DNA from 2 places in the Streptomyces sp. NPDC001549 genome. Region 2 is predicted to be linked to the other one. Evidence: riboswitches for the same ligand, from Rfam matches in the RefSeq annotation. Region 2 holds a riboswitch; the other holds the start of a gene.
What was found. A riboswitch is a leader RNA that binds a small molecule or an ion and turns the genes downstream of it on or off. The one in region 2 is predicted to bind ZMP and ZTP.

Region 1: another riboswitch for ZMP and ZTP. It lies ahead of glyA (serine hydroxymethyltransferase); the one in region 2 lies ahead of ACFY04_RS21255 (bifunctional 5,10-methylenetetrahydrofolate dehydrogenase/5,10-methenyltetrahydrofolate cyclohydrolase).

Annotation. Positions count from the first base shown of each region.
Region 1 covers NZ_JBIAVJ010000028.1:114,918-121,495, forward strand. Annotated here, with positions in the region: gene trpS (tryptophan--tRNA ligase) at 1-378, opposite strand, end outside; gene glyA (serine hydroxymethyltransferase) at 690-1,958, opposite strand; ZMP/ZTP riboswitch at 1,993-2,083, opposite strand; gene rocD (ornithine--oxo-acid transaminase) at 2,215-3,420, shown strand; gene ACFY04_RS34985 (glutathionylspermidine synthase family protein) at 3,436-4,638, opposite strand; gene ACFY04_RS34990 (hypothetical protein) at 4,647-4,949, opposite strand; gene ACFY04_RS34995 (hypothetical protein) at 5,054-5,899, shown strand; gene ACFY04_RS35000 (PLP-dependent aminotransferase family protein) at 6,069-6,578, opposite strand, start outside.
Region 2 covers NZ_JBIAVJ010000012.1:159,230-165,807, reverse strand. Annotated here, with positions in the region: gene ACFY04_RS21270 (hypothetical protein) at 1-65, shown strand, start outside; gene ACFY04_RS21265 (RNA polymerase sigma factor) at 216-1,808, opposite strand; gene ACFY04_RS21260 (class I SAM-dependent methyltransferase) at 2,023-2,784, opposite strand; ZMP/ZTP riboswitch at 2,842-2,944, shown strand; gene ACFY04_RS21255 (bifunctional 5,10-methylenetetrahydrofolate dehydrogenase/5,10-methenyltetrahydrofolate cyclohydrolase) at 3,023-3,868, shown strand; gene ACFY04_RS21250 (MAB_1171c family putative transporter) at 3,986-5,194, opposite strand; gene ACFY04_RS21245 (NAD(P)/FAD-dependent oxidoreductase) at 5,191-6,578, opposite strand, start outside.

The DNA.
Region 1 (6,578 bases), on a different contig from region 2:
GCTGGCGCTGTTGACGCCGCCCTTGGCGGACTTGTCCTTGAACTGGGTCATCCGGCTGGCCTCGCCGAAGCCGGTGATGCAGTTCATGACCCAGCCGAGCTGAGCGTGCTCGGGCACGTGGCTCTGGACGAAGAGCGTGCAGCGCTCGGGGTCCAGGCCGGCGGCCAGCAGCTGGGCGGCGGAGAGGCGGGTGTTCGCGCGCAGATCCTTCGGATCCTGCGGCATGGTGATCGCGTGCAGGTCGACCACCATGTAGAAGGCGTCGTGCGTCTCCTGCAGGGCGACGTACTGGCGGATGGCTCCGAGGTAGTTCCCGAGGTGGAACGAACCGGAGGTGGGCTGGATGCCGGAGAGCGCGCGAGGACGATCAGAAGCCATGGCTTCATTCTCTCAGGTGCGGGGGCGGGCCCGTGCCCGCCGGCGGCCGGATCCCTCCGGGTCGCGCCGGGTCCGCCCGCACCGCGCCGGGGTACCCGGCGGTAGCGGATCGTCCGGAGCCCGCCCCGGCCGAGCGACCGGTTTCAGTCCCCGGGCGTGCCCCCGCTCAAGCGCCGGCGGGGCTGGATTTTCCAGCCCCGCCGACGCTTGAGGCGATCTTTCAGCCCCGCCAGCGCTTGAGGCGATCTTTCAGCCCCGCCAGCGCTTGAGGCGCGGGGCCTGGGGCGGAGCCCCAGCAGCGGTGCCGCAGGTCAGGCGAGCGGCAGCCCCGGGGCCGGGAAGGCGGCCATCAGGTCCGTGACCTCCGCGCGGATCGCGCCGAGCGCCTGCTCGTCCCCCTTCGCGGCCGCGTCCACCGCGCGCGAGATCCAGTCCGCCACCACCGGCATGTGCTCCGTGGACAGCCCGCGGGACGTCAGCGACGGCGTACCGATCCGCACCCCCGAGGGATCGAACGGCTTGCGCGGGTCGAACGGCACCGTGTTGTAGTTCACGACCATGCCCGCCCGGTCCAGGGCCTTGGCCGCGATCTTGCCCGGCACGTCCTTGCCCGTCAGGTCGATCAGGATCAGGTGGTTGTCGGTACCGCCCGAGACCAGGTCGAAGCCCTTCTGCAGCAGCGCCGCGGCCAGCGCCTTGGCATTGGCGACGACCGCGTGGGCGTACGAGACGAAGGACGGCTGCGCGGCCTCGTGCAGCGCCACCGCGATACCGGCCGTCGTCTGGTTGTGCGGGCCGCCCTGCAGGCCCGGGAAGACCGCCTTGTCGATGGCCTTCGCGTGCTCCTCCCGGCACATCAGCATCGCGCCCCGCGGGCCGCGCAGGGTCTTGTGCGTGGTGGTGGAGATGACGTCGACGTGGTCCGCCGGGGACGGGTGCGCGCCGCCCGCGATCAGGCCCGCGATGTGGGCGACGTCGGCGACCAGGACCGAGCCCGCCTCCCGCGCGATCTCCGCGAAGGCGGCGAAGTCGATGGTCCTCGGCAGGGCGGTACCGCCGCAGAAGATCAGCTTGGGCCGCTCGGCGAGGGCCAGCTCGCGCACCGCGTCGTAGTCGATGAGCCCGGTGTCGGCCCGGACGCCGTACTGCACGCCCCGGAACCAGGAGCCGGTCGCCGAGACGCCCCAGCCGTGCGTCAGGTGCCCGCCCATCGGCAGGGCCATGCCCATCACCGTGTCACCCGGCTTGGCGAAGGCCAGGTACACGGCCAGGTTGGCGGGCGAGCCGGAGTACGGCTGCACATTGGCGTGGTCCACGCCGAACAGGCCCTTGGCCCGCTCGACCGCCAGCGCCTCGACCCGGTCGATGTTCTGCTGGCCCTCGTAGTAGCGGCGGCCGGGATAGCCCTCGCTGTACTTGTTCTGCAGCACGGTGCCGGAGGCTTCGAGGACGGCCGCGGACACGTAGTTCTCACTGGGGATCAGGCGCAGGGTCTGTGCCTGCAGTACTTCCTCCGCCGCGACGAAGGACGCCAGCTCGGGGTCGGTGGCGAAAAGGGCGGGATGGCGGCTCGCGGACATGGCGGGCTCCTCCGGGGTCGATGTGATCGGTACCCCGCGAGGCCCAGGCGAGCGGCCCTGTATGCGGTCGAGCGCGCACGACTCCCCCGGAGTTGGTTCTCCGTACGCCAGTCGCCGTGCGTACCGGACACCTTAGCGGGCGCGCCGGGAGAGAGGTTTCTGCGTCCGGGATACGAGCGACGATAAGAAGGTGACGCCACCCTCGTCACCGCTTCACCCGGCGCTTCACCCCGCCGGACGGACGATCGGAGACCCCGTGTCGACAACTGCTGATGCCATCCGCTCCGCAGACGCGCACAGCGCGCACAACTACCATCCGCTGCCCCTGGTCGTCGCGTCCGCGGAAGGCGCGTGGATGACCGATGTCGAGGGCCGCAGATACCTCGACATGCTCGCCGGGTACTCGGCCCTCAACTTCGGGCACGGCAACCGCCGTCTGATCGACGCCGCCCGTGCCCAGCTGGAACGGGTCACGCTCACCTCGCGCGCCTTCCACCACGACCGCTTCGCCGATTTCTGTACCGAGCTCGCCGCGCTGTGCGGCAAGGAGATGGTGCTGCCCATGAACACGGGGGCGGAGGCCGTGGAGACGGCGGTGAAGACCGCCCGCAAGTGGGGCTACGAGGTCAAGGGCGTCCCGGACGGGCACGCCAAGATCGTGGTCGCCGCGGACAACTTCCACGGGCGGACCACGACCATCGTCTCCTTCTCCACGGACCACGACGCCCGCGACCACTTCGGCCCGTACACGCCGGGCTTCGAGATCGTTCCGTACGGGGACCTCACCGCCCTGGCCCACGCCGTCACCGAGAACACGGTGGCCGTGCTGCTGGAGCCGATCCAGGGCGAGGCGGGGGTGCTGGTGCCGCCCGCCGGGTACCTGACCGGCGTACGGGAACTGACCCGCGAGCGGAACGTCCTCTTCATGGCGGACGAGATCCAGTCGGGGCTGGGACGGACCGGCCGGACCTTCGCGTGCGAGCACGAGGGGGTCGTCCCGGACGTGTACATCCTCGGCAAGGCGCTCGGCGGCGGCGTGGTGCCGGTGTCGGCCGTGGTCGCCGACCGGGACGTGCTCGGGGTGTTCCGGCCCGGGCAGCACGGGTCCACCTTCGGCGGGAACCCGCTCGCGTGCGCCGTCGCGCTGGAGGTGATCGCGATGCTCCGGACCGGCGAGTTCCAGGGCCGTGCCACCGAGCTGGGCGAGCACCTGCACCGGGAGCTGAACCTGCTGGTCGGCGGGGGCGCGGTGACCGCCGTACGCGGCCGCGGGCTGTGGGCGGGCGTCGACGTCGACCCGTCACGGGGCACGGGCCGGGAGATCTCCGAGAAGCTGATGGAGCTCGGGGTGCTGGTGAAGGACACCCACGGGTCGACGATCCGGATCGCCCCGCCGCTGGTGATCAGCAAGGAGGACCTGGACTGGGGCCTGGACCAGCTCCGGTCGGTGCTGGGCGTGTAGGACTTCCCGGTTCGGTCAGAGGATGACGTGGGGCAGGAAGCGGGCGTACTCGTCCGTGACCGGCCCCGCCGATTCGCGGATGCCGAGCCCCGCCGCCTCGTCCTCGACGACCCATGCGCCGAGCACCACCCGGTTGCCGTCGAAGTCGGGCAGCGGGGCCAGGCCCTGGAAGCAGTACCGCTCCCCCTCCTCCGGTACGAAGGGCTCGCCGCCGTCGCCCGCCTCGTGCAGGGTGACCCCCGCGCCCTCACGGCCGAGGAGGGGTTTGGCCACGTAGCCGGCGGACCCGGGCCCGGCGAGCTCGCGCGGGCCGTCGAGGTAGGCGGGCAGCAGGTTGGGGTGCTCCGGGAAGAGCTCCCACAGGATCGCGAGCAGCGCCTTGTTGGACAGCAGCATCTTCCACAGCGGCTCGATCCAGCAGGTGGAGCCGGAGCCGCCGCCGTGGTCGTACGTGCCGAGGACCTGCGGGCCGAACTCGTCCGTGGCCAGCCACTCCCACGGGTAGAGCTTGAAGCAGGAGCGGATGAAGCGGAGCTTCTCGTCCACGAACCGGCCGGACAGGCTGTCCCAGCCGATCTGCTCGACGGAGAGCGCGTGCGTGTCCAGGCCGGCCTGCTCGGCGGTCTCCTGGAGGTAGGCGACCGTCATCAGGTCCTCGCCGAGCTCGTCGGTCTCGGAGTGCGCGAAGTGCAGCGGGCCGGGCGGGAGCAGCTCGGCCTGGCGCCGCCAGGCGTCGACGAGGCGCTCGTGGAGGGAGTTCCACTGGTCGGCGCCGGGGAAGCGTTCCTCCATCCAGAACCACTGGGGGCTGGCCGCCTCCACGAGGGAGGTGGGGGTGTCCGCGTTGTACTCCAGCATCTTGGCCGGGCTGCCGCTGCCGTCGTAGCGCAGGTCGAAACGGCCGTAGAGGGAGGGCTGTTCGGCGCGCCGCCGCCAGGACTCGGCGATCAGCGCGGCCAGTTTCGGGTCGGTGATGCCGAGGTCGGCGAAGCGGTCCTGCTCGACGATGTGCGCGGCCGCGGCCAGGCACATGGCGTGCAGCTCCTCGACGACGTTCTCCAGGGCCTCGACCTCGGGGAGCGAGAAGGAGTAGTACGCGCTCTCGTCCCAGTAGGGGCGCAGGGAGTCGTCGGGGTAGCGGGTCAGGGGATAGATCAGACCCTGCTCCTCGACGGTCTTCTGCCAGTCGGGACGGGGCTCGATGGTGTGCCGCTGCATGGTCTCGGTCAGCCGCCGCTGGAGCCGGAGCTGGAGTGGCCGCCGATGCCGCCGCGGGTGACGGCGGACTTGTCGAAGCTGCCGCCGGCGACCTTGCCGGAGCTGACGTAGCCGCCGTAGTAGTAGGCGCCGGTGCCGCCGGTCTTGCACTCCTTGTTGTTCAGCTGGTTGAGCGTCGAACGGGAGGCACACCGCTTGTCCGGTTCGTCGCTGCTGCCGCAGGCCACGAGGGTGGCCGCGAGCAGGCCCATGCCTCCGAGGGCGACGGCGCCGGAGCGCATGCGGCGCTGATTGGTGCTGCTGATGTCCATGTCTACTGCTCCCCCTGGGGCCTCGCGTGCTGCCGACAGAGTAGAGCGGGGCCACCGGCCGATGGAATCCGGCCGCTGTGAGATCCGTGACCTAGAGTCAGTTCGTGCTGATTGGGATGATTTGCGCGCTCGGTGCGGCGGTCTGCTTCGGTACGGCTTCGGTTCTGCAGGCGGTCGCGGCGCGGGCGGCGGAGCCCGGTACCGGGTCCGGAGTGGACACGGCGCTGTTCCTGCGGGCCGTGCGGCAGTGGCGGTACCTGGCGGGTCTGGGCCTCGACGGAGCCGGCTTCGTGCTCCAGATCATCGCCCTGCGGCACGTCCCGATCTACGCGGTGGGGGCGGCGCTGGCGGCCAGCCTGGCGGTGACGGCGGTGGTGGCGGCGCGGCTGCTGCGGGTGCGGTTGTCCCGGACCGAGTGGGGCGCGGTGGCGGTGGTGTGCGCGGGGCTGCTGATGCTCGGGCTCTCCGCCGGGGAGGAGGGCACGGGGACCGGGTCGACGGCGCTGGAAGTGGGGCTGCTGGTGGTGGCCGGGCTGGTGCTGCTGGTCGGCGTGGTCGCGGGCCGGCTCCCGGACGGGCCGCGGGCGCTGGTCCTCGGCCTCGCGGCGGGGACGGGCTTCGGGGTGGTGGAGGTCTCGGTCCGGCTCATCGACTCCCCCTGGGACCTGCGCAACCCGGCCCTGTACGCCCTCCTGCTGGGCGGCGCCGCGGCCTTCCTGCTCCTCACCTCGGCCCTGGCGCGCGGCTCGGTGACGGTGGCGACGGCGGGCATGGTCCTCGGCGAGACGATCGGCCCGGCGGTGGTGGGCGTGGCCTGGCTCGGCGACAGCACCCGCGAGGGCCTGGCCTGGCTGGCGGTGACGGGCTTCGCGGTGGCGGTGGCGGGCTCCCTGGCCCTGGCCCGCTTCGGCGAACCCCCCGCCCCACCCGAATCCAGCCCCGCCTGCTGAGCAGGGCCGGGCCGCCGCCTGCCTCCCGGCCGCCCCGCCGCCCCCGCTGCTGCTGGGGCTTCGCCCCAGACCCCGCGCCTCAAGCGCCGGCGGGGCTGGATTTTCCAGCCCCGCCGGCGCTTGAGGCGCGGGGGTCCGGGGGCAGCGCCCCCGGCAACGGCGCCGCAGGTCACGGGAGGGCCGCCGACAGGGCCGCCAGGGTCGGGGACCACGCGCTGTCCGACGGGGTCCCGTAGCCGACGACCAGCGCGTCGCGCCCCGGCAGCCCGGACTCCGGATGCCGGAACCGCCCCAGCCCGTGCAGGGCCAGGTCCTGCCACGCCGCCGACTGCAGCACCGACCGCTCCCACCCCGCCGGGAGGTCCAGCACCGCGTGCAGCCCCGCCGCGATCCCCGACACGCCCACCCGGTCGCCCACCGCCGCCACCAGCTCGTCCCGGCGCCGCCGGTACCGCAGCCGCATCCCGCGCACGTGCCGGTCGTACGCCCCGGAGGTGAGGAACTCCGCCAGCGTCAGCTGGTCCAGCGCGCCGCACGCCCACTCCGTGGACCGCCCGGCGGCCAGCACCTCCTCCAGCAGCCCCGGCGGGACCACCATCCAGCCCATCCGCAGCCCGGGTGCCAGTGACTTGCTGGCCGTCCCGAGGTACACCACCCGGTCCGGGTCCAGGCCCTGCAG
Region 2 (6,578 bases):
ATCTGATCCCCCAGGGTGCCTCCCTGCCGTTCACCCCCAAGGGACCCGTCTTCCGCCTGACCTGACCGGCACCCCCTGGCCGGACCTCCTGACCGGACCCCCTGGCCTGACCTCTGACCGGACCCCTGGCCGGCCCCGACCCGTGACCGGATGCAGACGCAGAACGCCCCCGACCCGCGGATCCGCAGGTCAGGGGCGTGCTGGAGGAGATCGACTCAGTCGAGGTAGTCGCGCAGCACCTGCGAACGCGACGGGTGGCGCAGCTTCGACATGGTCTTGGACTCGATCTGGCGGATGCGCTCACGGGTGACCCCGTACACGCGGCCGATCTCGTCCAGGGTCTTCGGCTGGCCGTCGTTGAGGCCGTAGCGCATGGAGACCACGCCCGCCTCGCGCTCCGAGAGCGTGCCCAGGATGGACTGGAGCTGCTCCTGGAGGAAGGTGAAGGAGACCGCGTCCGCCGGGACGACCGCCTCGGAGTCCTCGATGAGGTCACCGAACTCGCTGTCGCCCTCCTCACCCAGGGGGGTGTGCAGGGAGATCGGCTCACGGCCGTACTTCTGGACCTCGATGACCTTCTCGGGGGTCATGTCGAGTTCCTTGCCCAGCTCCTCCGGGGTGGGCTCACGGCCCAGGTCCTGGAGCATCTGGCGCTGCACGCGGGCGAGCTTGTTGATGATCTCGACCATGTGCACCGGGATGCGGATGGTGCGCGACTGGTCGGCCATGGCACGGGTGATCGCCTGCCGGATCCACCAGGTCGCATACGTGGAGAACTTGAAGCCCTTGGTGTAGTCGAACTTCTCGACCGCGCGGATCAGACCGACGTTGCCCTCCTGGATCAGGTCCAGGAAGAGCATGCCGCGGCCCGTGTAGCGCTTGGCGAGGGAGACCACGAGGCGGAGGTTGGCCTCCAGCAGGTGGTTCTTCGCGCGGCGGCCGTCCTCGACCAGGATCTCCAGCTCGCGCTTGAAGGCGGGCTTGTGGTCCTCCTCCTCTTCGAGCTTGTACTCGGAGAACAGACCCGCCTCGATGCGCTTGGCGAGCTCCACCTCCTGCTCGGCGTTGAGGAGCGGCACCTTGCCGATGAGCTTGAGGTAGTCCTTGACGGGGTCGGCGGTGGCACCGGCCACCATGACCGTCTGCGCCGGGGCGTCGTCCTCGTCGTCGTCGGACAGGACGAAGCCCTGGGTGCCGCCGGCCTTGGGCGCCTCGTCCTCGGCCTCGTCGGCGAGGTCCTCGGCAGCCCAGTCCTCGCCCTCGACGGCGGGGGTCTCGCCCTCGTCGGCGTCCTTGGCGCTGGTCTTCTTCGCCGCGGTCTTCTTCACGGCGGTCTTCTTCACGGCGGTCTTCTTGACCGTGCGCTTCTTCGGCTCGGCGGCGGCCTCGGCCGACGCCTCGTCCCCGATGGCTGCGGCCGACGAAGCGGATATCGCCGTGGCGGTGGTGGCGGCCGTCGCCGCGGTGGTCGCCGCGGTCTTACGGGCACCGATGGGGCGCGGCGCCGCGGTGGCCTTCTTGGCCACGGTGCGGGCCGGGGCGGCGGCAGCCTTGCGGGGCTTCTTGGCGGCAGCCTTGGTGGCGGGGGCCGCGCTGACGTGAAGGGCGACACCCTCCTCGTCCAGGACCTGGTTCAGGCTGCGCAGGACCCGCTTCCACTGGTCCACCGGGATGCGGCCGGCCTCGAAGGCCTGGCGCACGTCGTCACCGTTGATGTGACCCTGCTCGCGGCCGCGCTCGACGAGCGCGACAAGGGCCTCGGATTCGGCGATCTCCGGAGGGAACGTACGGGACGGGCTGAGCGACACAAGGAGCCTCTCGTTGCGAACAGATAAGGGTGGGCGGGACATCATCGCGCGAACTCGGGAAACAGACCCGAGGGGGGTCTGTATTCCGGGCCGCGCGAGGACACCTGTCGGTTCATCGCATGCCCGAGTCGATTCGTTACGCGCTGAATTGAGTGACCTGCGCCACGCTGTGGCCACGCAACCCGATCCGGCGCAGATCCGTCCGCCCTTCAGATCAGCCCGTTTTGCGGGCTTCGATGAGGAAGCGGGCGGTGTGAGCGACGAACGGACCGTCGCGTTCGATCCGTTCGTGGAGCTCACGCAACCGGTCCCGGTACTGCCCGACCGTGAAGCCGGGCACCATCCAGATAACCTTCCGTAGAAAGTAGATCACGGCTCCGATGTCGTGGAACTCCGTGCGCAGACGTTCGGAGCGCAGATCGAGGACTTCGAGGCCGGCCGCGGTGGCGTCGGCGACCGCGTCGTCGGGGTGCCGGGCGCGCCGGATCTCCTCCGGCTGCGGGCCGAGGAAGTACTCGACGAGCTCGAAGACGCTCGCCGGACCGACCTGCTGCGAGAGGTATCCGCCGCCCGGCGTCAGCACCCGCGCGATCTCCTCCCACCAGATGGTCACCGGGTGCCGGCTGGTCACCAGCTCGAAGGCCGCGTCGCCGAAGGGCAGCGGCGGCTCGTCGGCGTCGGCGACCACCACCGCGCCCAGCGGGTGCAGCAGCCGCGTCGCCTTCTCGATGTTGGGCGGCCAGGACTCGGTGGCGACCATCAGCGGTGGCAGCGGAGCGCAGCCGGCCAGAACCTCACCGCCGCCGGTCTGGATGTCCAGCGCGGACCGGACCTGGGCCAGGCGCTCGCTCATCAGTTTCTGGTAGCCCCAGGAGGGGCGCTGCTCGGTGGCCCGGCCGTCGAGCCAGGAGAAGTCCCAGCCGTCCACGGAGACGGACTCGGCCTCGGCGACAAGGTGGTCGAAAGTACGCGTCATGCATTGATCGTCCCAGGTCGGACGCCCGACAACCACCGGATATGTCGACTACAGTGGTCGGCGGGCCGTGACTGGCGTTCGGGTGGATCACCACCGGGGAGCGGCCCGGCGTACCTGTGGACCTCCGGTACGTCGGCTGCCGCGCGCCTGGGCGAACCGCGATCCGCAGCGACGTTCAGGAGACCCCGTGACGACTGCCCAGACTGCCACTGACACTGCCGCCGGCTCCGCCCAGCTTATGGACGGCACGGCCCTCGCCCGCCGCATCTCGGAGCAGACCGCCGCCTACGCGGCGAAGATCACCGAGCGCACCGGCACCGCGCCCTGCCTCGCGACCGTGCTGGTCGGCGAGGACCCGGCCTCCGTGACCTACGTCCGCATGAAGCAGAACCGCTGTGCCAAGGCGGGGATCACCTCCCGCCACGTCGAGCTGCCGGCCGAGACCACCACCGAGGAGCTGGTGGCCACGCTCACCGCGCTGTCCGAGGACCCGGAGATCAGCGGCATCCTGCTCCAGCACCCCGTCCCGCACCACATCGACGAGCGCGCCGCCTTCGAGGCCATCGCCCCGGGCAAGGACGTCGACGGGGTCACCATGCACTCCTTCGCCGCCATGGGCTTCGGGCTGCCGGGCTTCGTCTCCTGCACCCCCGGCGGCATCATGCGGCTGCTCGCCGCCTACGACGTGGACCTGACCGGCAAGCACGCCGTCGTCGTCGGCCGCAGCGCGATCCTGGGCAAGCCGGCCGGGATGCTGCTGCTGGAGCAGAACGCCACCGTCACCTACTGCCACTCGCGCACCCAGGACCTGCCCTCGATCGTGCGCCAGGCGGACGTGCTGGTCGCCGCCGTCGGCAAGGCCGAGTTCATCCGGGGCGAGGACATCAAGCCGGGCGCGGTGGTCCTGGACGCCGGTTACAACGAGGGCAACGTCGGCGACGTGCACTTCGAGTCGGCCGCCGCCCGGGCCTCGTTGATCACTCCGGTGCCGGGTGGTGTCGGCCCGATGACCATCGCCGTACTGCTGGAGCAGACCGTGCAGGCGGCCGCCGCGCAGGCCGGGCTGGACCTCGCGGAGCTCTGATCCCACCGCGCGGATCCCGCGTACGACGCAGGCACGCACACGCGCTCACGCACGCCCCGGCCCTCGGTCCGGGGCGTCGCGTTTTCCCCGGGTGTCCGGGCCCCGGGGCCGTGCGCCTCAGGCGCCGACCGGGTCGGGGTTCAGGTCCGGCGTGCCGGCGGTGGCCGCGTCACGGGCCGCGGCGACGATGCCGGAGGTACGGAACGCGTCGGCCAGGGCGGTCAGGGGCCGCCGGCCCAGCCGGTAGGGCTCCGGGATCGCGGCCGGTCCCGGCAGGGGTCCGCCCGCGGCGGCGGCCTTCAGGCGGCATGCGGCCGCCAGAACGGCCGCGTCCGCGACCGCGGCGGCCTGCGCCTCGCCCATACCCCGGCCCAGGGCCTCCTCGTACGCGGCGCTGCGCACCCGGGGGTCGAACCAGCCGGCCAGCGCCAGGATGCCGTCGTCGATGACCGACTCGCGGTGGATCAGCCGGATCCCCACCGGGGACCACCAGGCCAGCGGGACGGTCCGTCCCTGGGTCGCGGCGAATCCGCGCAGTGCCTTCCACAGCGGGTGCAGCCGCCGGTACTGGCTGAGGGCCAGCCATGTCGCCGACCCGCCGACCAGCGGCACGACGAACCCGGCACCGAGCAGCAGCCCGGCGGCCCCGGCCAGTGGCGGCGCCACGTCCGTGGACAGGAACACCAGGTCGTGGCCGGTCCAGCGGGCCACGACCGAGGCCCACTTGGCGGCCAGGTAGGCCAGGTCCATCAGCCCGGCGACCACGATCAGGGCCAGCCCCGTGCGCAGCGGGCGCAGTGCGCGGTCCGCGCGCGTCAGCCACTTGCCGCACAGCCAGGTCAGCGCCGAGGTGCCCATCGTGTGCGCCACGAGGAAGCAGACGATCATCTCGCGGATCCAGGGCGTGGTCGCGTAGTACGTGTCCAGGTCCTGGAGCCGTTCCACCGGCGCGTCGCCGATCACGAACAGGACGACGATGGCCGCGGTCGCGGTGCCGAACAGGGCCGTGGTCAGCCGGGTGGCCCGGCGCACGGCCGCGGGCGGCCCGCCGCGCCACTGCAGGACCAGGACGACGCACAGCCCGGAGAACACCGTGCACAGGCCGAACACCAGGGGCGCGGAGAAGTTGACCACGCCGGTGCGGCGGTTGACCGAGGCGATGGTCGACGGCGATGCGAGGAAGTTGATGGGTGCCCCGACGGCGAGCAGCGCGCACGCCGTCCGGTTCAGCGGCCGGTCCCGGTCCCGGCGCAGCTTCGGCAGCTTGATCAGCAGCGCCAGGACCATCAGGGACGCGGGCAGGAGCGGCAGGATCCTGCCGCTCATCGGGCCTGTCCGACGGCGTCGGCGGGGCCGACCGGGTCCGCCGACGGGCCGGCGCCCGTGCCGGTGCCGGTGCCCGTGCCCGTGCCGGTGTCGGCACCGGGCTTTGTGACGGGCGCCCGGTCGAGCCCGGCGACGGCCCGCTCGGCGGCGGTGAGCGGCGGCGCCTTCAGCGCGCCCCGGTCCGAGGCGCGCAGGACGTGCCAGACCACCGACGGACGGAGCCAGTGGGTGGGCGCGATGCTCATGGTGAGGACGTTGAGCAGGGCGGCGGTGAGCGCCTCGTCGGTGGTGGCTCCCGTCATCAGCCGGTTGACGTACCCGTTGAGCAGACCACTGCCGGCGCGCGGCGTCATCCCGGTGGCCCCCGGATACAGGATGTCCTGCGAGGTGGCGAGCTCCCAGGCGGTGCTGACCTGCGGCGCGATGGCGCGCTGCGCCTCGCGGCCGATCCCGGGATGCTCCAGTCCCTTCGCCCGCAGCAGGGTGCGTACGGCCAGGATCCCCTGGGCCGCGACGCTCATGCCCTGTCCGTACAGCGGGTTGAAGGTGGCGACGGAGTCGCCGACGGCGAAGAAGCCGTCGGGCAGCTCGGCCTTCTCGAAGTAGATCCGGCGGTTGGCGGTGCCCTGGGTGACGGCGACGTCCGTCAGGGGCTTGCGGCCCTCCAGGAGCTCACCGACGATCGGGTCGCGGACGGCCCTGGCGAACGGGATGAACGCGTCGGGGTCATTGGTCGGCTGGCCGCCGCGGGTCCCGGAGAGGGTGGCCTGCCACTGGCCGTTCTCGATGGGCACGATCGTGGCCGTCTGACCCGGGACGGGCACCCGGGGGTCGGACTGGACGTTGACGATGGGGAAGCCCATCTCGTGGGCTCCGGCCGGGGCTTCGAAGATCCTCGTCGCGTAGACGAGGCCCGAGTCGACCTCGGCCTGCCGGATCCCGGTCACGCCGAGCGCCTGGAGCCAGGTCCGGGCGCGCGAGCCGCGGCCGCTCGCGTCGATCACGAGGTCGGCGGTCAGCAGCCGGCCCGCTTCCTCCGGGGTGTCGACGAGGACGCCGGTGACCCGGGACGCCGTGCCCTCCAGGGCGCGGACCCGGCTCCGCTGGAGCGTGGAGACCCCCTTCAGCCCGGTCACCCGGGCGCGGACCACCGAGTCGAGGAGATCGCGGCTGCAGGAGATGTTGAACTGCTTCTCCCCGCACCGGGGGATCCATCCGTGGGCGGTCTTGGTGACCAGGTCGGTGGGCAGGCTGCGGCGGATGGCCCCCGCCTTCGTCCAGTCGTCGGTGATCCCGGGCAGGATCCGCTCGATGGCACGGGCACCGCCCGACCACAGGAGGTGGGTGTGCCGTGCCTGCGGGAGTCCACGGCGCGGGGCCGGAC